3 regions of the Streptomyces sp. BB1-1-1 genome follow, and region 2 is predicted to be linked to each of the others. Evidence: riboswitches for the same ligand, from Rfam matches in the RefSeq annotation. Region 2 holds a riboswitch; each other region holds the start of a gene.
The links. A riboswitch is a leader RNA that binds a small molecule or an ion and turns the genes downstream of it on or off. The one in region 2 is predicted to bind thiamine pyrophosphate.
Positions count from the first base shown of each region.

Region 1: it holds a riboswitch for thiamine pyrophosphate, as region 2 does, so the genes downstream of both, thiC (phosphomethylpyrimidine synthase ThiC) here and thiO (glycine oxidase ThiO) in region 2, are expected to answer to the same signal.
Region 3: it holds a riboswitch for thiamine pyrophosphate, as region 2 does, so the genes downstream of both, RI578_RS11325 (thiamine ABC transporter substrate-binding protein) here and thiO (glycine oxidase ThiO) in region 2, are expected to answer to the same signal.

Region 1 covers NZ_CP134203.1:4,464,997-4,472,726, reverse strand. The annotation lists gene sppA (Ser/Thr/Tyr protein phosphatase SppA) at 184-1,290, shown strand; gene RI578_RS20560 (hypothetical protein) at 1,474-2,343, shown strand; gene RI578_RS20555 (VWA domain-containing protein) at 2,369-3,841, opposite strand; gene thiC (phosphomethylpyrimidine synthase ThiC) at 3,914-5,707, opposite strand; TPP riboswitch at 5,700-5,889, opposite strand; gene RI578_RS20545 (YibE/F family protein) at 5,961-7,469, shown strand; gene RI578_RS20540 (SsgA family sporulation/cell division regulator) at 7,530-7,730, opposite strand, start outside.
Region 2 covers NZ_CP134203.1:6,289,488-6,297,217, forward strand. The annotation lists gene pknB (Stk1 family PASTA domain-containing Ser/Thr kinase) at 1-471, opposite strand, end outside; gene RI578_RS28785 (thiazole synthase) at 670-1,467, opposite strand; gene thiS (sulfur carrier protein ThiS) at 1,470-1,670, opposite strand; gene thiO (glycine oxidase ThiO) at 1,667-2,899, opposite strand; TPP riboswitch at 2,897-3,008, opposite strand; gene RI578_RS28800 (hypothetical protein) at 3,061-3,411, shown strand; gene RI578_RS28805 (FAD-dependent oxidoreductase) at 3,521-4,735, shown strand; gene RI578_RS28810 (Rv2175c family DNA-binding protein) at 4,813-5,178, shown strand; gene thiE (thiamine phosphate synthase) at 5,491-6,147, shown strand; gene metF (methylenetetrahydrofolate reductase [NAD(P)H]) at 6,254-7,177, shown strand; gene RI578_RS28825 (hypothetical protein) at 7,248-7,730, shown strand, end outside.
Region 3 covers NZ_CP134203.1:2,473,015-2,480,744, reverse strand. The annotation lists gene frr (ribosome recycling factor) at 1-453, shown strand, start outside; gene RI578_RS11340 (phosphatidate cytidylyltransferase) at 453-1,610, shown strand; gene RI578_RS11335 (VOC family protein) at 1,707-2,192, opposite strand; gene rlmN (23S rRNA (adenine(2503)-C(2))-methyltransferase RlmN) at 2,401-3,507, shown strand; TPP riboswitch at 3,574-3,679, shown strand; gene RI578_RS11325 (thiamine ABC transporter substrate-binding protein) at 3,758-4,846, shown strand; gene RI578_RS11320 (iron ABC transporter permease) at 4,891-6,492, shown strand; gene RI578_RS11315 (ABC transporter ATP-binding protein) at 6,530-7,549, shown strand; gene RI578_RS11310 (maleylpyruvate isomerase family mycothiol-dependent enzyme) at 7,574-7,730, shown strand, end outside.

The DNA.
Region 1 (7,730 bases), 1.8 Mb from region 2:
ATCACACCGCACTGCGGACGGTCGAAGCCCGGCCCAATCGGGGCGAAAGCCGCGGTGAAGCGGAGTCCTGTTCTGATTCACCACCCCTGGGTCATCACACAGCGCGATCCGCATTCCTATGATGGGCCCACACACCGTGGGCCGCTGCGACCAGGCAGTCCGAAGCGGTGCAGATGCGGCGCGATGGTGGAGGGGTCGATGACTCAGGGGGCCGGTCAGGGACCCGAGGTGGAGCGGACGGCGACGGTACGCGACTTCCGGGTGCCCGCGTACGTCCACGAGACCGCTCCGTACGCCGCCACCGGCACGCACGCGGGCGAGGCAGCGCCGCCCTCCGAGGAGGAGTACGAAGAGAACCTCCCAGAGGGGTACACGCCCACTCAGCGGGATCTGCCCGTCATCCGTCGGGGTGACACGGTCCAGGTGGCCGTCGACCCCGAACCGATCGTGGTGCAGCAGCCCGCCACGGGCCAGGGGCCGCTGTTCGTCGTCGGCGACGTGCACGGCTACCTCGACGAGCTGCTGGCCGCCCTTCAGGAGAAGGGCCTCATCGACGCCGCCGGACAGTGGTGCGCGGGCACCTCCCGCCTCTGGTTCCTCGGCGACTTCACGGACCGGGGCCCGGACGGCATCGGCGTCATCGACCTGGTGATGCGGCTGTCCGCCGAGGCCGCCGCGGCCGGCGGCTACTGCAAGGCGCTGATGGGCAACCACGAACTGCTGCTGCTCGGCGCCAAGCGATTCGGCGACACGCCCGTCAACTCCGGCGCGGGCACCGCCACCTTCCAGGCGGCCTGGCTGCTGAACGGCGGCCAGAAGACCGACATGGACCGGCTGCAGGACCACCACCTCCAGTGGATGGCCCGCCTCGACGCCCTCGAAGCGGTCGACGGCCACCTCCTGGTCCACTCCGACACCACCACCTACCTCGACTACGGCGGCTCCATCGAGGAGGTCAACGACACCGTCCGCGAGACGCTCACGCGCAACGACGCGGAAGAGGTGTGGGACCTGTTCCGCAAGTTCACCAAGCGCTTCTCCTTCCGCGACGAGGGCGGCGCCGACGCCGTGCGCTCACTGCTGGACACGTACGGCGGCACCCGGATCGTGCACGGCCACAGTCCCATCCCCTACCTGCTGGGCGAGGTCGGCTCCGAGGACGGCGAGGACGACACGCGTACCGCGGTCGAGGGACCTCACGTCTACGCGGACGGGCTGGCCATCGCGATGGACGGCGGCGTGACCATGGCCGGAAAGCTGCTGGTCCAGCAACTTCCGCTGGACGCCTGACGGTTCGCCGGACGGGTTTACACGCGGCGGCGGTCCGTACAGCCCGGCACCCAATTTCTGGAAACCCCCTGTCACCACCCACCGTCACCGCTCTACCATCGGCTTATCCGTAGCAGGCTCCCCTCCGTTTCTGCCCGACGGCTCGTTGGCATGCGAGCCCCAAGCCCTACGGAGCATCGGGGGATGCACATGAACAGCGTTCCGCAGCACCTGTCGAACGAGGACCGCCAAGAGTACGAGCGGGTCCTCGAAGAGGCGCTGCGCTCCGCACCACACCGCCCGGAACTGGCCGCTGTCGGACAGCGGCTCAACTCCGAACAACTGCGCACCATGGCACTCAACGCCACCGCCCTCATCACCGCGGCGGCCACGACCGAGTACCAGCACTACGTGAAGGTCCGCGAGGAACTGCGCCACCCGGCGCCGCCCGCCCAGGTGCCGTCCACGCGCGAGTCCGGCTCCGACGAGCCGGGCACGGGCGCGGCGGGACTCGCCGCCACCATGGGCGAGGTCGCCGAGGCGACCGGCGCGGGCGCCGTCGCCGTACTCGCCGTCCTGGCACCCGTCCTGGCCGGCACCGCCGCGGCGATCTTCCTGCTCGTCGGCTACATCCTGAAGATGCTCGATCCGGGGCAGGCCTTCGCGCAGACCATGCTCACCACCGGATGGGTGTTCGGCGCGTTCACCGCGGTGGCGATCCTCGTCGCCGGAGTGGGGCTGCTGCTCACCGCGCTGCGCAACCGCCCCTCCGCCGAGTCCGGCTTCTACGGCGAACTCGACGAGGAAGTGGTCCGGGCCAGGGACGCCTGGCACGAAGCCCTGCTCGAGCGCGGCATCCTGCCCTTCCTCCGGGAGGCACTCGCCGAGCCGGGCGCCACGGCACTGCACCGTACGGCACCGGCGGCGCCGACCAGCCGTATGCCGCACCTCGGTTACGGCCGGCCTGGGTTCACCAGCCCGGACGGCGGTCCCGAGGCGGGTCCGCGTCCGCGTTACTCGAGCCCGGACTACAGCAGCCCGGACTTCGGCGGCCCGGAACACCGGCCCGAGTAGCCACCGGTCCCGGGCGGGCAGCGGATCAGAGGATGCCCGCCCGGCCGGCGGCAGTGATCCAGGACGGGAACTCGGACAGCAGTCGGTCGTACAGCTCCGGGTCCGGGACGGTGCTGATGTCGTCCACGGCGAAGAAGCCGACGTTGTCGACGCGGCGGCCCGGCAGGGTGTCGAAGCGCTCGAGCACGCCGTAGTTGGCCCGCCCGAGCCCCACGAACTGCCAGAAGACGGGCTCCTCCACCGCCTCCCGCAGCTCCCGCTCGATCTCGGCGTTGCGGTAGACGCCTCCGTCGGAGAAGAACAGCACCAGGGTGGGAGCCGACGCCGGGTTGTCCCGGACGTAGGCCCGGACCTCGGCGATCACCTTCTGTTCCTCGTTCTGGATGCCGACCGCCCGCATGTCGACCTGCTCGGGGTGCAGGCCCTTCTTCCTGCCGCGACGGAAGAGGCTGATCTCCCCCACGCGTACGTGCAGCCGCAGCCACTCGGGGAGCTCGCCGAGGCGGAGGTCGGGCAGCCGGGCCGGGGTCGAGGCGAAGGTCCATGCCTGCATCTCACCGTCGTCGTCCAGTTGCGCGGCGACGGCGGCCATCCGCTCCACGACGTCCGTGACCACGCCCTTGGAGTAGAGGAAGGACATGGACCCGGAGGCGTCCAGGACCAGGACGACGCGCGCGGTGACCCCGGCCGCCCCGTGCTTGCTCAGGCTGACCGCGACCTGTTCCTTGCGCAGGGACAATCGCTTGCGCATGTCGACGGGAAGGTGTTCCTCCCCCTTGGTGAGGCGGGGTCCCGCACCGGTGGGCGCCGGTGGCGCGGTCGGCGCTGCGGGCGGCGGCTGTGCTGCCGGCGGGGCCGGGGCCGGTGGCATGGGCGCCTGCGGTATCGGCGGGGTCGGCCGGGTCGCCGCTGTCGGCCGGGTCGCCGGGGCGGCGGGCGCGGCCGCCGGGGGAGCGTCGTCCACGGTGATGCCGAAGTCCGTGGCCACACCCGCGAGACCGGAGGCGTAACCCTGCCCGACCGCGCGGAACTTCCACTTCCCCTGACGCCGGTACAGCTCGCCGCCGACCAGGGCGGTCTCCGTCCCGGCCGCCATGTCGAACCGGGCCAGTTCGGTGCGGGTCCCGGCGTCCAGCAGCCGCAGTGACAGCCCCGGGACCTGGCCGAACGTCCCGCCGTCCGCCGAGGCACACAGGACGATGCGGTCGACGGCCGCTTCCACCGAGCGCAGGTCCACCTCGACGGCGTCGGTCGTGACGCCCGCGCCGGCACCGGAGCCGCCCTGCTTGCCCAGGTGCCTCACCGCGTCGGACGCGTGGCGGGGCTGGTTGTAGAAGACGAAGTCGCCGTCGTCCCGCACGCGTCCGGCCGAGGTGAGCAGCAGCGCGGAGGCGTCGACCTCGGGCACCCCCGGCCCGGCGGACCAGACGAGTTCGACGCGCACCGCGGGGGAGTCGACGGCGAGATTGGCACCCTTGCTCAGGGAGGTGGCTGTCATGCGCCCAGTCTGCCGAGACGCACCCCCCGGTGGGGAGAGGGCAGACCCGGCGCGTGACGCCGGAGCAGGGACTCAGTCGGCCAACGGCAGGTACACCCTGTTTCCCTGCGCCGCGAACTCCTTCGACTTCTGGGCCATGCCCTCCTCGATCTCGGCCTTGCTGCCTCCGTGTTCACGTCGGATGTCCTGCGAGATCTTCATGGAACAGAACTTCGGACCGCACATCGAGCAGAAGTGGGCCGTCTTGGCGGGCTCGGCCGGCAGTGTCTCGTCGTGGAACTCCCGTGCCGTGTCCGGGTCGAGGGCCAGGTTGAACTGGTCCTCCCACCGGAACTCGAAACGGGCGTCCGACAGCGCGTCGTCCCACTCCTGCGCACCTGGGTGACCCTTGGCGAGGTCGGCGGCATGGGCGGCGATCTTGTAGGTGATGACGCCGGTCTTGACGTCGTCACGGTTGGGCAGGCCCAGGTGCTCCTTGGGCGTGACGTAGCAGAGCATGGCCGTGCCCCACCAGGCGATCATCGCGGCACCGATGCCGGAGGTGATGTGGTCGTACGCCGGCGCGACGTCCGTCGTCAGCGGGCCGAGCGTATAGAACGGAGCTTCATCGCAGATCTCCTGCTGAAGGTCGATGTTCTCCTTGATCTTGTGCATCGGGACATGGCCCGGGCCCTCGATCATGGTCTGTACGTTGAAACGCTTGGCGATCGAGTTGAGTTCCCCGAGCGTGCGCAACTCCGCGAACTGCGCCTCGTCGTTGGCGTCCGCGATCGAGCCCGGCCGCAGGCCGTCGCCGAGGGAGTACGTGACGTCGTAGGCGGCGAGGATCTCGCAGAGCTCCTCGAAGTTGTCGTAGAGGAACGACTCCTTGTGGTGCGCCAGGCACCACGCCGCCATGATCGAGCCGCCGCGCGAGACGATGCCCGTCTTGCGGTTCGCGGTCAGCGGTACGTACGCCAGGCGCACGCCCGCGTGAACCGTCATGTAGTCCACGCCCTGCTCGGCCTGCTCGATGACGGTGTCCTTGTAGATCTCCCAGGTCAGCTCCTCGGCGCGGCCGTCGACCTTCTCCAGGGCCTGGTAGAGCGGCACGGTGCCGATGGGGACGGGGGAGTTGCGCAGCACCCACTCGCGGGTGGTGTGGATGTTGCGGCCGGTGGACAGGTCCATGACCGTGTCGGCACCCCACCGGGTCGCCCAGGTCATCTTGTCGACCTCCTCCTCGATGGAGGACGTGACCGCCGAGTTGCCGATGTTGGCGTTGACCTTCACCAGGAACCGCTTGCCGATGATCATCGGCTCGATCTCCGGGTGGTTGACGTTGGCGGGCAGCACGGCACGACCCGCCGCGATCTCCTCCCGGACCACTTCCGGCGAGACGTTCTCCCGGACGGCCACGTACTCCATCTCCGGCGTGATCTCGCCCCGGCGTGCGTACGCGAGCTGCGTGACCGCGTTGCCGTCCCTCCCCCGGCGCGGCTGACGCGGCCGTCCGGGGAAGACGGCGTCGAGGTTGCGCAGGCCGCCGCGCGGAGAGGTGTGCTTGATTCCGTCGTCCTCGGGACGGACGGGACGGCCCGCGTACTCCTCGGTGTCTCCTCGGGCGATGATCCAGTTCTCCCGCAGCGGCAGCAGCCCCCTGCGGACATCGGTGTCGACGAGCGGATCGGTGTACGGGCCCGACGTGTCGTACAGCGTGACCGACTGCCCGTTGGTGAGGTGCACCTGACGAACCGGCACGCGCAGGTCGGGGCGCGAACCCTCGACGTACGCCTTGTGCCAGCCGATGGACTTCCCGGCCTCCGCGGTCTCCTCCTGGGCGGAGTTCTGCGTGGAGGCAGGCGTGCGTGCGTCCTTGATGGTCATGAGACCTACTCCCTACGCCGGCATTACCCGGTAACAGGTTCGGCGGTCGACGCAGCGGCTTCCGTCTGTCGACGCTTCGTGGGATACATCACTCGGATTCGGTGACGTTTCCCGTGAAACATCGCTGGGACGGAGGTCAGCGCCCTCTCAGCCCGGTGCTCCGAGCTCCCGCGTGTACAAAGGTGCCCCCACGCTAGCGTCAATTCGGGCGCGGTGAACAGAGGGCCCCCCTGGTTCTTGCGATGATCGGTCGGTGACCACACCGCAGCATCCACCGTTTCCGCCGCACGAGCCCCGCCGCGGACCGGGCCCCGAGGACGGCAACGGCCACGGAGCCGGCCCCGCCCCCTCCGGCGCTCACGGCGCGGGCGGCGGCAGACACGACACGGGCGGCGGCCACGGCGATTCCGGCGGGCACGGCGGTCCGGGTGGGCACGGCGGTCCGGGTGGGCACGGGCACTCCCACAGTCACGGACCGGCGGCGCCCGTCTCCCGGCATCTGCGGAAGGTCATCGCCGCGGTCCTCATCCCGTTCGCCGCGGCGGTGCTGGTCGGGCTCGCGTTGCTGTGGCCGGGCGGTGCGCCGCCGCACGAACGCACCGGGGTCGGCTTCGACCGGCAGACGCAGGACGCCACCGTCACCAAGGTGGTCGAGCTGAGCTGTCAGTCCGTCAACGCCTCGGGCGTCCCCCCGACCGGCGACACCTCCACTGCCGAGGGCTCCTCCGCGGTGCAGCAGGCGCAGGGCGACTGCAAGCGGGCGACGATCCGCGTCGACACCGGCAAGCACAAGGGCCTCACGTTCACCGAGATCGTGCAGCCGGACCAGTCGCGGCAGCTGCACGAGGGCCAGAAGGTGGTGGTCGCCTACGAGCCCTCCGCACCGAAGGACCTGCAGTACTCGGTGACCGACATCAACCGCGGGCTGCCGCTGGCCCTGCTCGCCGGCATCTTCGCGCTCGCCGTCGTGGTCGTCGGAAGGCTGCGGGGCCTCATGGCCCTGATCTCGCTGGCCATCAGCTTCCTGCTGCTGAACTTCTTCATCCTGCCCGCGATCCTGCAGGGGTCGAACCCGCTGGCCGTGGCGGTAGTCGGGGCCAGCGCCATCATGCTGATCGCGCTGTATCTGTGCCACGGCCTGTCGGCCCGTACGTCCGTCGCGGTGCTCGGCACCCTGATCTCGCTGTTGCTGATCGGTGTGCTCGGATCGCTGTTCATCGACTGGGCCGCGCTCACCGGCAACACGGACGACAACACCGGCCTCATCCACGGCCTGTATCCGACGATCGACATGAGCGGCCTCCTGCTCGCCGGAGTCATCATCGGTTCGCTCGGTGTGCTCGACGACGTGACGGTCACCCAGACGTCGGCGGTCTGGGAACTGCACGAGGCCAACCCGACGATGGGCTGGCGGGGGCTGTACCGGGCGGGCATCCGGATCGGCCGCGACCACATCGCCTCGGTCGTCAACACGCTCGTCCTCGCCTACGCGGGCGCCGCGCTGCCCCTGCTGCTGCTGTTCTCGATCGCGCAGAGCGGGGTGGGGACGGTCGCCAACAGCGAGTTGGTGGCGGAGGAGATCGTGCGCACGCTGGTCGGCTCGATCGGCCTGGTGGCATCCGTTCCGGTCACCACGGCGCTCGCGGCCCTCGTCGTATCGGCCGACCGACCGACCGGCGCACCGGCGGCACAGGCCGCCGGGACGACGCCGGGTACCGGTGCGGCTCCCGTACGCGGGCGGGGCCGTCGGCGTAAGCGCTGACCCATCGGCAGCCGATCGCGGCGAAGCGTTACGCCACCGTCGTAGAGCTGCCGTAACGGTTCAGCCCGCGCTCTGCTCTTCCGCCAGGATGCGGTCCAGGGCATCGTCGAGGTGGGCGTCGAAGTCGGCGAGCGCCCCCTCCTGCCCCAGCGGCACCAGCTTGTCGGTCCGGTCGAGGAACGCCACCAGCGGCGCCGCCGACGAACGGAACAGCGCCTGGTCGCTGCCGACCTGAAGCCGGATCAGCACCTCCGCCAGCGG
Region 2 (7,730 bases):
GACCTTGACCCGGCCGTCGTCGCCTATCAGGACGTTCTCAGGCTTCATGTCCCGGTGCACGAAACCGGCCCGGTGCGCGGCCCCGAGCGCGGCCAGCACCGGCTCCAGGATGTCCAGCGCGGCCCGCGGCCGCAGCGCCCCGCGCTCGCGCAGCACGTCACGCAGGGTGCAGCCGGCGATGTACTCCATGGCCAGGTAGACGTACGCCCCCTCGGCCCCCTGGTCGAACACCTGCACGACATTGGGGTGGTCGAGCCGGGCCACCGACTTCGCCTCGCGGATGAACCGCTCCACGAAGGTGGCGTCGGTCGCGAGCGTCGGGTGCATCACCTTCAGCGCGAGCACGCGGTCCAGGCGGGTGTCCACGGCCCGGTAGACCGTGGCCATCCCGCCCACCGCGATCCGCGCCTCGACGCGGTACCGGCCGTCGAGCACCTGCCCGACGAGAGGGTCCTGAAGGGTCGTGTCCACGCAGGTGAGTCTACGAGCCACCACGGACACCCGGCGTCGCCGCCGACGAACGGGGGCGGTACTGCAGCGCACCTGTGACGCTTCCCACGCGCGGCCGGCCGCCGACGGCGACGCACCCCCACGGGCGACGCCCACCTCTTGTCCGACTGGAAACGGGTGGTGCGTGGGTGGGAGACGAAACGGCAGGACAACCCAGGGCTACCGAAAAGCGGGCCGCTCCGGATCCAACACCGCCAAGCCCTCCGCAGGAGAAGACGCCTCGGCGAACCGCCGCCGCGGAATCCGCCCCGCCCGCCGCGCCAGCCGCCCGGCCTCCACCGCGGAACACATGGCGGCAGCCATCAGCACCGGCTCCTGCGCCCGCGTCACCGCCGAGGCGAGCATCACACCCGCACACCCCAGCTCCATCGCAAGCGCCACGTCCGACGCCGTACCGGCCCCCGCGTCCAGGATCACCGGCACACGCGCGTGCTCCACGATCAGCTCGAAGTTGTGCGGGTTGCGGATGCCCAGCCCCGACCCGATCGGCGAACCGAGCGGCATGATCGCGGCGCACCCGACGTCCTCCAGCTTCCGCGCCAGGACCGGGTCGTCGTTCGTGTACGGCAGCACCGTGAACCCGTCGTCGACCAGCGTCTCCGCCGCGTCCAGCAGCTCGATCGGGTCCGGCAGCAGGGTGCGCTCGTCGGCGATGACCTCCAGCTTCACGAGGTCGGTGCCGAGGGCCTCGCGCGCGAGGCGGGCGGTGAGGACCGCCTCCCCGGCGGTGTAGCAGCCGGCCGTGTTCGGCAGCACCCGGATGCCGAGCTTCTCCAGCACCGACAGCACGGACCCGTGCACCGAGGCGTTCACACGCCGCATCGCGACGGTCGTCAGCTCGGTCCCGGAGGCCACGAGCGCGCGCTCCAGCACGTCGAGGCTGGGCGCCCCGCCGGTGCCCATGATCAGGCGGGACCCGTAGGACGTACCGCCGAGGACGAAGGGATCGTCGGCCATGGTCAGCCTCCTTGGACGGCGGTGAGGACTTCGACGCGGTCGCCGTCGGCCAGCGCGGTGGCGGGCCACTGCGCGCGCGGGACGACGGTTTCGTTCAGGGCGGCGGCCACACCGGACGGCGCCGCGGTGAGCGTGCCCACCAGGGCGTCCAGGGCCGTGCCGGGAGCCACCTGGCGCGGCTCGCCGTTGACGGAGATGTTCATGCGGGCTGCTCCGAGAGTCGCTGGAGTGCGGGAGCGGCGCCGAAGCGCCGGGGGGTGAAGGGGCGGGCCTCGGCCGGCAGCTCCCCGGTGGTCAGGGCGTGTGCCATGGCGTCGCCGGTGACCGGGGTGAGCAGGACGCCGTTGCGGAAGTGCCCGGTGGCCAGCAGCAGGCCCGCCAGCCCGGTCGGGCCGAGCAGCGGGGCGTTGTCCGGGGACCCGGGACGCAGACCCGCCCGGGTCTCCGCCAGCGGCAGCTCGGTGATGCCGGGGACCAGCTCGTGGGCGTCGCGCAGCAACTCGTAGACGCCGCCCGCGGTCACCGTCGTGTCCCAGCCCAGCTCCTCGCTGGTGGCGCCGACGACCAGCTCGCCGCTCTCCCGGGGCACCAGGTAGAGGGGGTTGCCGCGCACCACGGCACGCACCGTCCGGCTCAGCAGCGGCCCGTGCGCCCGCGGCATCGTCAGCCGCAGCACCTGCCCCTTCACGGGCCGCACCGGCGGCAGCACGTCCTCCGGGACGCCCGTGAACCGTCCGCTCAGGCTGCCCCCGGCCAGCACCACCTGCCCGGCCTCCAGCGCGGTGCCGTCGGCCGTGACGACACCCGTCGCCCGCTCGCCGCCGCGCCCGACGGTGAGCCGGTCGGCCCACACCCGGTGGAAGACGACGCCCGCGCGCTCGCAGGCGGCCACCAGCGCGTCGGCGAGGCGCCGGGGGTCGATCTGATGGTCGCCGTCCACCCGCAGGCCCCCGCGCACACCCGGCGCGAGCATCGGCTCCAGGCGCCGGCACTCGCGCCCCGACAGCCACTCGGAGTCCAGGCCCGAGCGCTGCTGGAGCGCGTGCAGTTCCCGCAGGTGGGCCCGGTCGTCGGCGTCCAGCGCGACGGCGAGGGTGCCGCACCGGCGGTAACCGAGGTCGTGGCCGGTGAGGTCGGCCAGCTCGGCCGCGAACTCCGGGTAGCGGCGGGCCGAGGCGAGGTTCAGCGCGAGCAGCGTCTGCTCGCCGTAGTGCAGCTCCGTCACGGCGGCCAGCATCCCGGCGGCCACCTGGGCGGCCCCACCGCCCGGCTCGGGGTCCACGAGGGCCGTGGCGAGCCCGCGCTGCGCGGACCGCCAGGCGGTGACCAGGCCGATGATCCCGCCGCCGACGACGAGGACGTCCGGCGTACGCGACGACGCGGCCCTCGCGGCAACTCCGGACACGGAAGCAGAAGTCGGTGGTGACGACATGGGCGTCCAGCCCCTCCCTTCGCCGGCATGACCCGGATCAGGTTCGTACGGTCGGAGGCCGCCAGCCTCCCTCTCAGCCCGGTGCGTCCGGGCTCCCGCGAGTGCTTTACGTTGGCCACCCTAGCCCGCAGCGCATCGCACTTGTAAGGGAGCCTCCGCCCGTGGCGCGTTCACTCGACGGTCTCGTTCTCGCCCCCGTCGCCGACCAGGCGCCCGGCCAGGTGGGTACGCGCACCCGCTTCACCTACCACGAGCAGGACGGCGCCGTATGGGCCGAGTACGCGGGCGGTGACGTCGTCCGCGGACGTCTGGTGGGCACCAGGGAGGGCGACCGCCTCGACTTCCGGTACGTGCAGCTCAAGACCGACGGAAGCACGTCGTCGGGACACTGCGTGTCGACCGTCGCCGAGCTGCCGGACGGGCGGGTGCGCCTGGACGAGACCTGGGAGTGGGAGTCGCGGCGGGGCAGCGGGACGAGCGTTGTGGAGCAGGTCACCGCGCACGAGCACTGACTGACGAATCGTCGGTGTCTAAGGTGATCAGGTGAGCGAGCAGACGCAGGAGCAGACCCGGGAACGGGGAGCGGACGCGGAGCGCCGCGTGGTCGTGGTGGGCGCCGGCATGGCGGGCGTGCAGACCGCGGTCGCCCTGCGGGAGCAGGGCTTCACCGGCACCGTGACCCTGATCGGCGCGGAGCCGCACCAGCCCTACGACCGTCCCCCGCTGTCCAAGGCCGTCCTGCTCGGCACGGCCGAGGGCTCCGCCTTCGACGTCGACTTCGAGGCACTCGGCATCACCCTGCGGCTCGGCTGCGAGGCCCTGGGCGTCCGCCCCCGCGCGCACGTCCTGGACACCTCCGACGGACCCGTGCCGTACGACCTCCTCGTCCTCGCGACCGGCGCCGAACCGATCCGGCTGCCCGGCGCGGAGGGCGTGCCCGGAGTGCACCTGCTGCGCACCCTGGACGACGCCGAACGACTGCGGCCGGTGCTCGCCCGGCAGCACGACATCGTGGTCGTCGGCGCGGGCTGGATCGGCGCCGAGTTCGCCACCGCCGCGCGCGAGGCGGGCTGCGCGGTGACCGTCGTGGAGGCCGCCGACCGGCCCCTCGCCGGTGCGCTGCCCGCCGAGGTCGCCGCGCCGATGACCGGCTGGTACGCCGACTCGGGCGCCGTACTGCGCACCCACGCGCGCGTGGAGCGCGTCGAGACGGGCGGTCCCGGGGGGCCCGGCGGACCCGGGGAGCCCGGCCACGTCGTCGTCCTCGACGACGGATCGCGGCTGCCCGCCGGCGCGGTCGTCGTCGGCATCGGAGCCCGGCCCGCCACCGCCTGGCTCGCCGGCTCCGGCATCGACCTCGGCGCGCACGGCGACGTCCTGGCCGACGACCGCCTGCGCACCTCCGTCCCGGACGTCTACGCGGTCGGCGACTGCGCGTCCTTCCCGTCCGGCCGCTACGGCGAGCGGCTGCTGGTGCACCACTGGGACAACGCCCTCCAGGGCCCGCGCACGGTCGCCGCCAACATCATCGGCGCCGCCGTCGGCGAGGCCCCGGTGGCCTACGACCCGGTGCCGTACTTCTGGTCCGAGCAGTTCGGCCGCTTCGTCCAGTACGCCGGTCATCACACGGCCGCCGACACCGCCCTGTGGCGCGGCGACCCCTCGGGACCCGCCTGGACGGTCTGCTGGCTGCGCCAGGACCGCCTGGTCGCCCTGCTGGCGGTGGGCCGCCCCCGGGACCTGGCCCAGGGCAAACGCGTGATCCAGGCGGGCACGACGATGGACCCGCGGCTGCTGGCCGACCCGGCGAGGCCGCTCAAGGCGGCGACGGTGTAGCCCTCCGCCCGGGTGCGGCGGCCCGGGTCGGACGGGTCTGGTTTCCGACTGTCAGTGCCAGATGGCAGGCTTGAGACGTGACCGAGATTGACGCAAAGATCGATGCTCTCGTGCCTGCCTGGCTCACCGTCCCCGACATCGCCGAGATGCTCGGCGTCGAGGTGACCCGCGTACGCCAGCTGATCAAGGAAGGCCAGCTCATCGCCGTACGGCGCGGTGAGAACCGCGCGCTGCACATCCCCGCGGCCTTCATCGACGAGGACAAGGTCGTCAAGGGCCTGGTCGGGACCCTGACGCTGCTGCGGGACGACGGCTTCACGGCCGAGGAGATGCTGGAGTGGCTCTTCACGCCCGACGAGACCCTGCCCGGCACGCCCGCCCAGGCGCTGAGCGAGAATCGCGGCACGGAGGTGAAGCGCCGCGCCCAGGCGCTCGCCGTCTGACCTGACAGACCCCGCCCGGCGTACGGGCCGCGCCCCACGGCCCCCGGCGGCCACGACGGTCCGCGGTCCCGTACGCCACGGCGGCGACCCGCTGCCGCCGTGTTCCTCGGGGCCGAGGGGGAGCCTGCGGCCCCAGGAGTGGCGGCCCCCGAAAGCGGCGGCCTCCCGGTTCCGGGGGGCCGGGAGCGGCGGCCTCCCCGCTCCGGCGGGCCGCGAGGCGACCGTGGCGAGGCACGCTCCGTATCCTCGGGACACAAGCCAAGGCCGCGCGGTCCGCCGCGGGCCCACGCCACCGACCTGGGGGACATCCGCATGCCCGACACCTCCGCGACCGCCCGCGCCCGGCTCGCCGACGCCCGGCTCTACCTGTGCACGGACGCCCGCCGCAGCCAGGGCGACCTGCCCGAGTTCCTCGACGCGGTGCTGGCGGCCGGCGTCGACATCGTGCAGCTGCGCGACAAGGGCATGGAGGCGGGGGAGGAGCTGGAGCACCTCGAGGTCTTCGCCGACGCCTGCGCCCGGCACGGCAAGCTCCTCGCGGTCAACGACCGGGCGGATGTCGCCCACGCCGCCCGCGCCGACGTGCTGCACCTCGGGCAGGGCGACCTCCCGGTGCCCGCCGCCCGCGCGATCCTCGGCGACGACGTCCTCGTCGGCCGCTCCACGCACGCCGAGTCCGAGGCCGCCGCTGCCGCCGTCCAGGACGGCGTGGACTACTTCTGCACCGGCCCGTGCTGGCCGACCCCCACCAAGCCCGGCCGCCACGCACCCGGCCTCGACCTGGTCCGGCGCACGGCCGCACTCGGCACGGACCGCCCCTGGTTCGCCATCGGCGGCATCGACCTCGGCAACCTCGACGAGGTGCTGGAGGCCGGTGCCCGGCGCGTCGTGGTCGTCCGGGCGATCACCGCGGCGGACGACCCGGGTGCCGCCGCGGTCGAGTTCACGAAGCGACTGCGGCAGGCGTAGGCGGGTGCCGGGGGCATGTGTCCAAGGGGTGGACAACAACTCGACAATGCGGACAAATATCCCGCATCCGGTTGGGTGACCGCCGCCCCCTGGCTAACCTGCCCGTATGGCCCTCGGAACCGCATCCACCAGGACTGATCGCGCACGCACCGTGCGCGACATGCTCGCGTCCGGCAAGACGACGTACTCGTTCGAGTTCTCCGCGCCGAAGACGGCCAAGGGCGAGAAGAACCTGTGGAGCGCGCTGCGGCGGGTGGAGGCGGTCGCCCCCGACTTCGTCTCCGTCACCTACGGCGCCGGCGGTTCCACGCGCGCGGGGACGGTCAAGGAGACCCAGCAGATCGTCGCCGACACGACACTGACCCCGGTGGCCCACCTCACAGCCGTCGACCACTCCGTCGCCGAGCTGCGCAACATCATCGGCCAGTACGCCGACGCCGGGATCCGCAACATGCTGGCCGTGCGCGGCGACCCGCCCGGCGACCCGACGGCCGACTGGATCGCACACCCCGAGGGCCTGACCTACGCCGCCGAACTGGTCCGCCTCATCAAGGAGTCGGGCGACTTCTGCGTCGGCGTCGCGGCCTTCCCCGAGATGCACCCGCGCTCCGCCGACTGGGACACCGACGTGACGCACTTCGTCGACAAGTGCCGGGCCGGCGCCGACTACGCGATCACGCAGATGTTCTTCCAGCCCGAGTCCTACCTGCGCCTGCGCGACCGGGTCGCCGCGGCCGGCTGCGACACCCCGGTCATCCCCGAGGTCATGCCGGTGACCAGTGTGAAGATGCTGGAGAGGTTGCCAAAGCTCAGCAACGCCTCGTTCCCGGCCGAGCTGAAAGAGCGGATCCTCACAGCAAAGGACGATCCGACCGCTGTACGCTCCATTGGCATCGAGTTCGCCACGGAGTTCTGCGCGCGGCTGCTGGCCGAGGGCGTCCCCGGACTGCACTTCATCACGCTCAACAACTCCACGGCGACCCTGGAGATCTACGAGAACCTGGGCCTGCACCACCCACCGCGGGCCTAGACCGGCCGCACGTATTTGCGACACACTGCGTAACGGCCACTGGGTATCGGCCACTGGGAGAGGGGCGTACATGGGCTGGACGGTCCTCTACATCGCGTTCGGCGTCGTCGCGCTGTGGCTGCTCGGTGAGGTGCTGCTGCAGTACAAGGCGCGGCTGCGCTGGCGGCTGCTCGCCTTCGGCGGCTTCGTCGGCGTCGTGGCCGGTGTGCTCATGTCGAACGTGATCGTCATCGGGCTGGGCGCGGCCGCGTTCGCCGTCGGCCAGACCTACGTCACGCTGTCGTTCCGCCGCGGCTTCGAGGCCGGGTGGGCGGTCAACGCCCCGGCGAGCCTCGTCGGCAGGCGCGGCCGTCCCGAACGGGGCCGCCAGGAGCCGACGTTGGAGGTCTCCGGGCTCGAGGCGGCCGAGGGCGGTCGGGGCGACCACGACGCCTACGACGACCGTGCGCAGGGCCATACGTCCGGTCAGGACGCTCTGTCCTACGGCGGCGACACATACGGCCGTGACGACTACGACCGCGACGACGTCTTCACCCCGGCCCGCCCCGCCGAC
Region 3 (7,730 bases), 3.8 Mb from region 2:
ATGTTCAACAAGATCGTGGCCGACTACTACGGCGCGCTGACGCCGATCAACCAGCTGGCCTCGTTCTCCGTGCCCGAGCCGCGCATGGCCGTGGTGACCCCCTTCGACAAGAGCGCCCTGCGCAACATCGAACAGGCGATCCGCGACTCCGACCTGGGCGTCAACCCCAGCAACGACGGCAACATCATCCGGGTGGTGTTCCCCGAGCTCACCGAGGAGCGCCGCCGCGACTACATCAAGGTCGCCAAGAGCAAGGCCGAGGACGCCAAGGTCTCCATCCGCTCCGTGCGCCGCAAGGCCAAGGACGCCATCGACAAGATGGTCAAGGACGGCGACGTCGGCGAGGACGAGGGCCGCCGCGCGGAGAAGGAGCTCGACGACACCACCGCCAAGTACGTCGCCCAGGTGGACGAGCTCCTGAAGCACAAGGAAGCGGAGCTGCTCGAGGTCTGATGAACGACTCTTCCTGGGGAGCGCCGCCACAAGCCGGGTACTGGGGGGCGTCCGACCAGGGGCCTGTCCAGGGGGCTGCCCCGGCGGGTCCCGCGTACGATGCGCATTACGCGCAGCAGACTCGCCCCATGCCCATCGTGCCCGACGTACCCGAACACGGCGGAGACCAGGATGACGGCCAGGGGGCCGCTCGGCTGAGCGGCCCCCTGTTCCGAGACGAGCCGTTCCGCGACGAGACGTATCGCGGAGAGAATCCGTCGGCGCAGCCGTATGCGGCGGTGCCGCAGAATCCGGAGCCCATGCCCGACGCCCCCCAGCCGGCGCAGCCGCAGCCGCAGAAGAAGACCGCGGGGCGCGACCTGGGTGCGGCGATAGGGGTCGGCGTCGGGCTCGGCGCGGTGATCGTCGCGTCGCTGTTCGTCGTCAAGGCCGTCTTCGTCGGTGTGGTCGCGGTCGCCGTCGTGGTGGGCCTGTGGGAGCTGACCAAGCGGCTGGAGGAGCGCAAGGGCATCAAGGCGCCCCTCGTGCCGCTCGCGATCGGCGGCGCGGCGATGGTGGTCGCCGGGTATGTGCGGGGTGCCGAGGGCGCGTGGGTCGCCATGGCGCTCACGGCGCTGGCGGTCCTCGTATGGCGGATGACCGAGCCGCCGGAGGGCTACCTCAAGGACGTCACGGCGGGGCTCTTCGCCGCGTTCTACGTGCCGTTCCTGGCCACGTTCGTCGCGATGATGCTCATGGCGGACGACGGCTCGCGGCGCGTCCTGACCTTCCTCCTGCTGACGGTCGTCAGCGACACCGGCGCCTACGCCGTCGGCTGGCGCTTCGGCAAGACCAAGCTCGCCCCGCGCATCAGTCCCGGCAAGACCCGTGAGGGCCTGCTCGGAGCGGTGGCGTTCGCGATGGTGGCCGGCGCGCTGTGCATGCAGTTCATGATCGACGACGGCACCTGGTGGCAGGGCCTGCTGCTCGGCCTCGCGGTCGCCGTCAGCGCCACGTTGGGCGACCTCGGCGAGTCCATGATCAAGCGGGACCTCGGCATCAAGGACATGGGTACGCTGCTCCCGGGCCACGGCGGCATCATGGACCGCCTGGACTCGCTGCTGCCGACGGCGCCGGTGGTGTGGCTGCTGTTGGTGATCTTCGTCGGTTCCGGCTGACGGCCCGGTCGTTGTCCTGACGGGTAAGGCCCGCCGTCCCCTGGGCGGCGGGCCTCTCGCTATCCGTTCCGGTCACCGCGCCTACGGCCATCGCGGTCACCCGGCAGCGGTCAGGCGGCGCCGCAGCTCCTCCTCCGAGACGTCCTCGATGTGGGTCAGGAACACCCACATGTGGCCCGAAGGGTCCTTGAGGATGACGGTGCGGTCACCGTGGAACATGTCCTTCGGCGGCTGCAGGATCTCCGCGCCGGCGGCCTCCGCCCGCTCCGCCAGACTGTCCACGTCCGGCACGAAGACGTGCAACGTGACGGACGTGCCCCCGCCCAGCGAGGCCGGCGCGGCGAAGGAGGCGGCCTCCGCCTCGTCCACGCTGGAGTCGCCCAGCATCAGCGTCGACCGCCCGATGGTGATCTCGGCGTGCATGATCCCACCGCCCGGAGCATCGATCCGGAAGTTCTCATGGGCGCCGAACGCCCGCTGGTAGAAGTCGATCGCCGCGGCGGCGTCGTCGACCATGATGTGCGGGATCACCGCATAGCGGTAGCGGTCGGGGATCTCGAAGTGGGCTGTGTGCTCGCTCATGGCGAACCTCCTCGAAAAGGCACGTTGATCGGTTCCTACGGATCGTTTCTGCGGATCGTTCCCGCGGTCTTGAACGGAGCCTAAAAGCTCAAGTTTGGTCCAGGTCAAGCGGCGATGCGGCGCCGCGGGATCTGCCGGCGCTCGGTCACGCCGGGCCTGGTCTCCCGCAGGCAGGCCACCCAAGTCGATCTGCGACACTGGTTGAGTCATGCCTAAGCCCGGAGAACTCACATTCGTCGCCCCCCGCGCAGCCAAGAAGCCGCCGCGGCACCTCGCCGACCTCACGCCCGCCGAGCGCAAGGAGGCCGTCGCCGCGATCGGCGAGAAGCCGTTCCGTGCGAAGCAGCTCTCGCAGCACTACTTCGCGCGGTACGCGCACGACCCCGAGCAGTGGACCGACATCCCCGCCGGCTCGCGCCAGGGGCTCCGGGAGGCGCTGCTGCCCGAGCTGATGTCGGTGGTGCGGCACCTGTCGACCGACCAGGGCACCACCCGCAAGACGCTGTGGAAGCTGTTCGACGGGACGCTCGTCGAGTCCGTCCTCATGCGCTACCCGGACCGGGTGACCATGTGCATCAGCTCCCAGGCGGGCTGCGGTATGAACTGCCCGTTCTGTGCCACGGGGCAGGCGGGTCTGGACCGGAATCTGTCCACCGCCGAGATCGTGCACCAGATCGTGGACGGGATGCGCGCCCTGCGGGACGGTGAGGTCCCCGGAGGACCGGCCCGGCTGAGCAACATCGTGTTCATGGGCATGGGCGAGCCCCTCGCCAACTACAACCGCGTCGTCGGCTCCATCCGCCGCCTCACCGACCCCGAGCCCGACGGACTGGGGCTCTCCCAGCGCGGCATCACCGTCTCCACGGTCGGCCTCGTGCCGGCGATCCACCGTTTCGCCGACGAGGGCTTCAAGTGCCGCCTCGCCATCTCGCTGCACGCCCCCGACGACGAGCTGCGCGACACCCTCGTCCCGGTCAACACGCGCTGGAAGGTGCGTGAGGTGCTGGACGCCGGGTTCGAGTACGCGGAGCGGTCGGGCCGGCGGCTGTCGATCGAGTACGCGCTGATCCGGGACATCAACGACCAGGCCTGGCGCGGCGACCGGCTCGGGCGGATGCTCAAGGGCAGGCCCGTGCACGTCAACCTCATCCCGCTCAACCCCACGCCCGGCTCGAAGTGGACCGCTTCACGGCCCGAGGACGAGAAGGCGTTCGTCGAGGCGATCGCGGCGCACGGTGTGCCGGTGACGATCCGGGACACCCGTGGTCAGGAGATCGACGGGGCGTGTGGTCAGCTCGCCGCGAGCGAGCGGTAACCTGACCGGCGTCGTACACCGTCGTACGACAACTTCATACGGAAGTACGTCCGGAACCACATCTTCATATTCCGACAGGGGAGCGCCACAGCGCTGAGAGTGCGGCACCGGCCGCAGACCCTCCGAACCTGGCCCAGGTCATTCTGGGTAGGGAGATCGGTCACCACTCGAGCTGTTGCGCCCTGCCCGGGACCCTCGCCAGGGTTCCGGGCGGGGCCGCGTCTTCTCCTGGTCACCCAGGAGGAATTCAGTGAGCATCACCAAGAGGGCCACCGTCCTTGCCGTCGGGCTCGGCATGGTCGGCGGCCTGGCCGCCTGCGGATCGTCGTCCGACGGCGGCAGCCAGGGCTCCGGCGACTCCAAGACCGTGACCCTCGTCAGCCACAACTCGTGGGCCGCCTCGAAGGACGTCATCGCCGCCTTCGAGAAGAGCTCCGGCTACAAGGTCCGGGTGCTGGAGGACGGCGACGCCGGGCAGGCCGTCAACAAGGCCATCCTCACCAAGGACAACCCCCAGGGCGACGTCTTCTTCGGCGTCGACAACACGCTGCTGTCCCGCGCGCTCGACAACGGGCTGTTCCAGCCGTACGAGGCGAAGGGCTCCGACCGTATCCGCCCCGAGTACCGGGCCGACCAGGATAAGCACCGGGTCACGCCCGTCACCACCGGCGACATCTGTGTCAACTACGACAAGGCGTACTTCAGCAAGCACAAGCTGACCCCGCCGGACTCCTTCGACGACCTGATCAAGCCCGAGTACAAGGACCTGCTCGTCACCGAGAACGCGGGCACCTCCTCGCCCGGTCTCGGCTTCCTGCTCGGCACCGCCGCCGAGTACGGGGACGACGGCTGGCAGGACTACTGGAAGAAGCTGAAGGCGAACGGCGTCAAGGTCGTCGACGGCTGGGAGCAGGCGTACAACGAGGAGTTCTCCGGTTCGTCCGGCGGCAAGAAGGCCAAGGGCGACCGCCCGCTCGTCGTCTCCTACGCCTCGTCCCCGCCCGCCGAGGTGATCTACGCCGACCCGCAGCCCGACACCGCGCCGACGGGCGTCGCCACCGGCACCTGCTTCCGTCAGGTCGAGTACGCGGGCCTGCTGGGCAACGCCGAGAACACCGAGGGCGGCAAGGCACTCCTCGACTTCCTCATCGGCAAGGAGTTCCAGGAGGACATGCCGCTGAACATGTTCGTCTATCCGGTGCGGGAGGGCGCGCGGATCCCCGAGGCGTTCCGGAAGTTCGGGCCGCAGGCCGAGGACCCGCAGACCATGGACCCGGCGAAGATCGCCGGCAATCGCGACCAGTGGGTCAAGTCGTGGACCTCACTCGTACTGAAGTAGGCAAGGCCAGGACTTCGCGCGGGAGCGCGGCGCGGCTGGCCCTGATGGCCGTGCCCGTCGCGTTCTTCGCGGTGTTCTTCGCCTACCCGGTCGCCGCGATCGTCGCGCGCGGACTGGAGATCGACGGATCCTGGCGGTTCGGGCGGATCGGGGACGTGCTCGCCCAGTCCGACGTACAGCAGGTGCTGTGGTTCACCACCTGGCAGGCGCTGGCCTCCACCGCGCTCACCCTGCTCGTCGCACTGCCCGGCGCGTACGTCTTCGCCCGGTTCGACTTCCCCGGCAAGCAGGTTCTGCGGGCCGTGGTGACCGTGCCGTTCGTGCTGCCGACGGTCGTCGTCGGTACGGCGTTCCTGGCGCTGGTCGGACGCGGCGGGCTGCTCGACGAGCTGTGGGGCGTACGGCTGGACACCACCGTGTGGGCGATCCTGCTCGCGCACGTCTTCTTCAACTACGCCGTCGTCGTACGCACCGTCGGCGGCCTCTGGTCGCAGCTCGACCCGCGGCAGGAGGAGGCCGCGCGGATGCTCGGCGCCTCGCGGCTGAAGGCCTGGCGGCAGGTGACGCTGCCCGCGCTCGCGCCCGCCGTGGCCGCCGCCGCGCTGATGGTGTTCCTGTTCACCTTCACCTCCTTCGGCGTCGTCCAGATCCTCGGCGGACCCGCCTTCTCCACCCTGGAGGTGGAGATCTACCGGCAGACCTCGCAGATCTTCGACCTGTCCACGGCCGCCGTGCTGACGCTGATCCAGTTCGGCGCGGTGGCCGCCATCCTCGCCGTGCACGCCTGGACGGTACGGCGGCGGGAGACGGCCCTGCGGCTGGTGGACGCGGCCACGACCGCGCGCCGGCCGCGCGGGACCGGGCAGTGGGCGCTGCTGGCCGGGGTCCTGGTCACCGTCGCCGTGCTGCTGGTGCTGCCGCTCGCCGTGCTGGTCGAGCGGTCGCTCGGTGCGCCCGGGTTCGGCTACTACCGGGCGCTGACCCAGGAGGACGGCGGCACCTTCCTCGTCCCGCCGATCGAGGCCATCGGCAACAGCCTCCAGTACGCCGTCGCCGCCACCGCCATCGCCGTGGTGATCGGCGCGCTGGCCGCCACCGCGCTCACCCGCCGCGACGCGGGCCGCTTCGTACGCGGTTTCGACGCGCTGCTGATGCTGCCGCTCGGGGTGTCCGCCGTGACGGTCGGCTTCGGGTTCCTGATCGCGCTGGACGAACCCCCGCTGGATCTCAGAGCCTCCTGGATCCTCGTGCCGCTCGCGCAGGCGCTGGTCGGCGTCCCCTTCGTCGTACGGACCATGCTGCCGGTGCTGCGGGCGGTGGACGTACGGCTGCGGGAGGTGGCGGCGGTGCTCGGGGCGTCGCCGTGGCGGGTGTGGCGGGAGGTGGACCTGCCGATGGTGCGGCGGGCACTGCTGGTCGCGGCCGGGTTCGCCTTCGCGGTGTCGCTCGGAGAGTTCGGGGCGACCGTGTTCATCGCGCGGCCGGACAACCCGACGCTGCCGGTGGCCGTGGCGCGGCTGCTGGGGAGGCCCGGGGACATGAACTACGGCCAGGCGATGGCCCTGTCGACGATTCTGATGCTGGTGTGCGCCGTGGCCCTGGTGGTGCTGGAGCGGCTGCGGACCGACCGGAGCGGGGAGTTCTAGGGATGCGCGGAGTTCTACGGATGCGGGAGTTCTACGGATGCTGCTGAGCCTCGAAGGCGCGACCGTCCGTTTCGGCGGGCGGGCCGTGCTCGACGCCGTCGACCTGGGGGTCGCCGAGCACGAGGTGGTGTGCGTGCTCGGGCCCAGCGGCAGCGGCAAGTCGACGCTGCTGCGGGCGGTCGCCGGGCTCCAGCCGCTGGACGCCGGGCGGGTGACGCTGGACGGGCGGGACCAGTCCGGGGTGCCCGCGCACAAGCGCGAGGTCGGGCTGATGTTCCAGGACCACCAGCTCTTCCCGCAGCGGGACGTGGCCGGAAACATCGCCTTCGGACCGCGGATGCGCGGCGCCTCCCGCGCCGGACAGCGGGAGCGGGTGGGGGAGTTGCTGGAGCTGGTCGGGCTGCCGGGCGCCGAGCACCGGTCCGTCGCCGCGCTCTCCGGCGGTGAGCAGCAGCGGGTGGCGCTGGCCCGCGCCCTCGCGCCCCGGCCCCGCCTGCTGATGCTGGACGAGCCGCTCGGCCAGCTCGACCGCTCGCTGCGGGAGCGCCTCGTCGTCGAACTACGGGAGCTGTTCGGCCGGTTGGGTACGACCGTGCTCGCCGTGACGCACGACCAGGGGGAGGCATTCGCGCTCGCCGACCGGGTCGTGGTGATGCGGGACGGGCGGATCGCCCAGTCGGGGACGCCGCTGGAGGTGTGGCAGCGGCCCGCCGACGCCTTCGTGGCCCGCTTCCTCGGTTTCGACAACGTGGTCGACGCGACCGTCACCGGGCAGGCCGCCGACACCCCGTGGGGCAAGGTGCCGGTCCCCGAGGACGCCCCGCAGGGCGCCCGTACCCTGCTCGTCCGGCCCGCCGGCGTGCGCATGGTGGCCGCCGACGAGGGCCTGCGCTGCACGGTCACCGCACGCACCTTCCGGGGCACCCACGTCGCCGTCCACCTCCAGCCCGAGGACGCGCCGCGCCTGGAGGCGGCGTGCGCGCTGCGGGCGGCTCCGGGGGTCGGGGACACGGTGGGGGTGGAGTTCGACGGGGCGGAAATCGTCGTGTTGCGATGATCGTCCGGCTCGTAGGGTGAAGGCATGACACGCCTCGCGCATGACCGTTACTGCGATGAGATCGCCCATCAGGTGGGCCGGTTCGGTGCCGTGCTGTCCTCCGGCGCCGACCTGTCCGCCACCGTGCCGACCTGCCCGGACTGGACGCTGGAGGACCTGGTGCGGCACGTCGGCCGCGCCC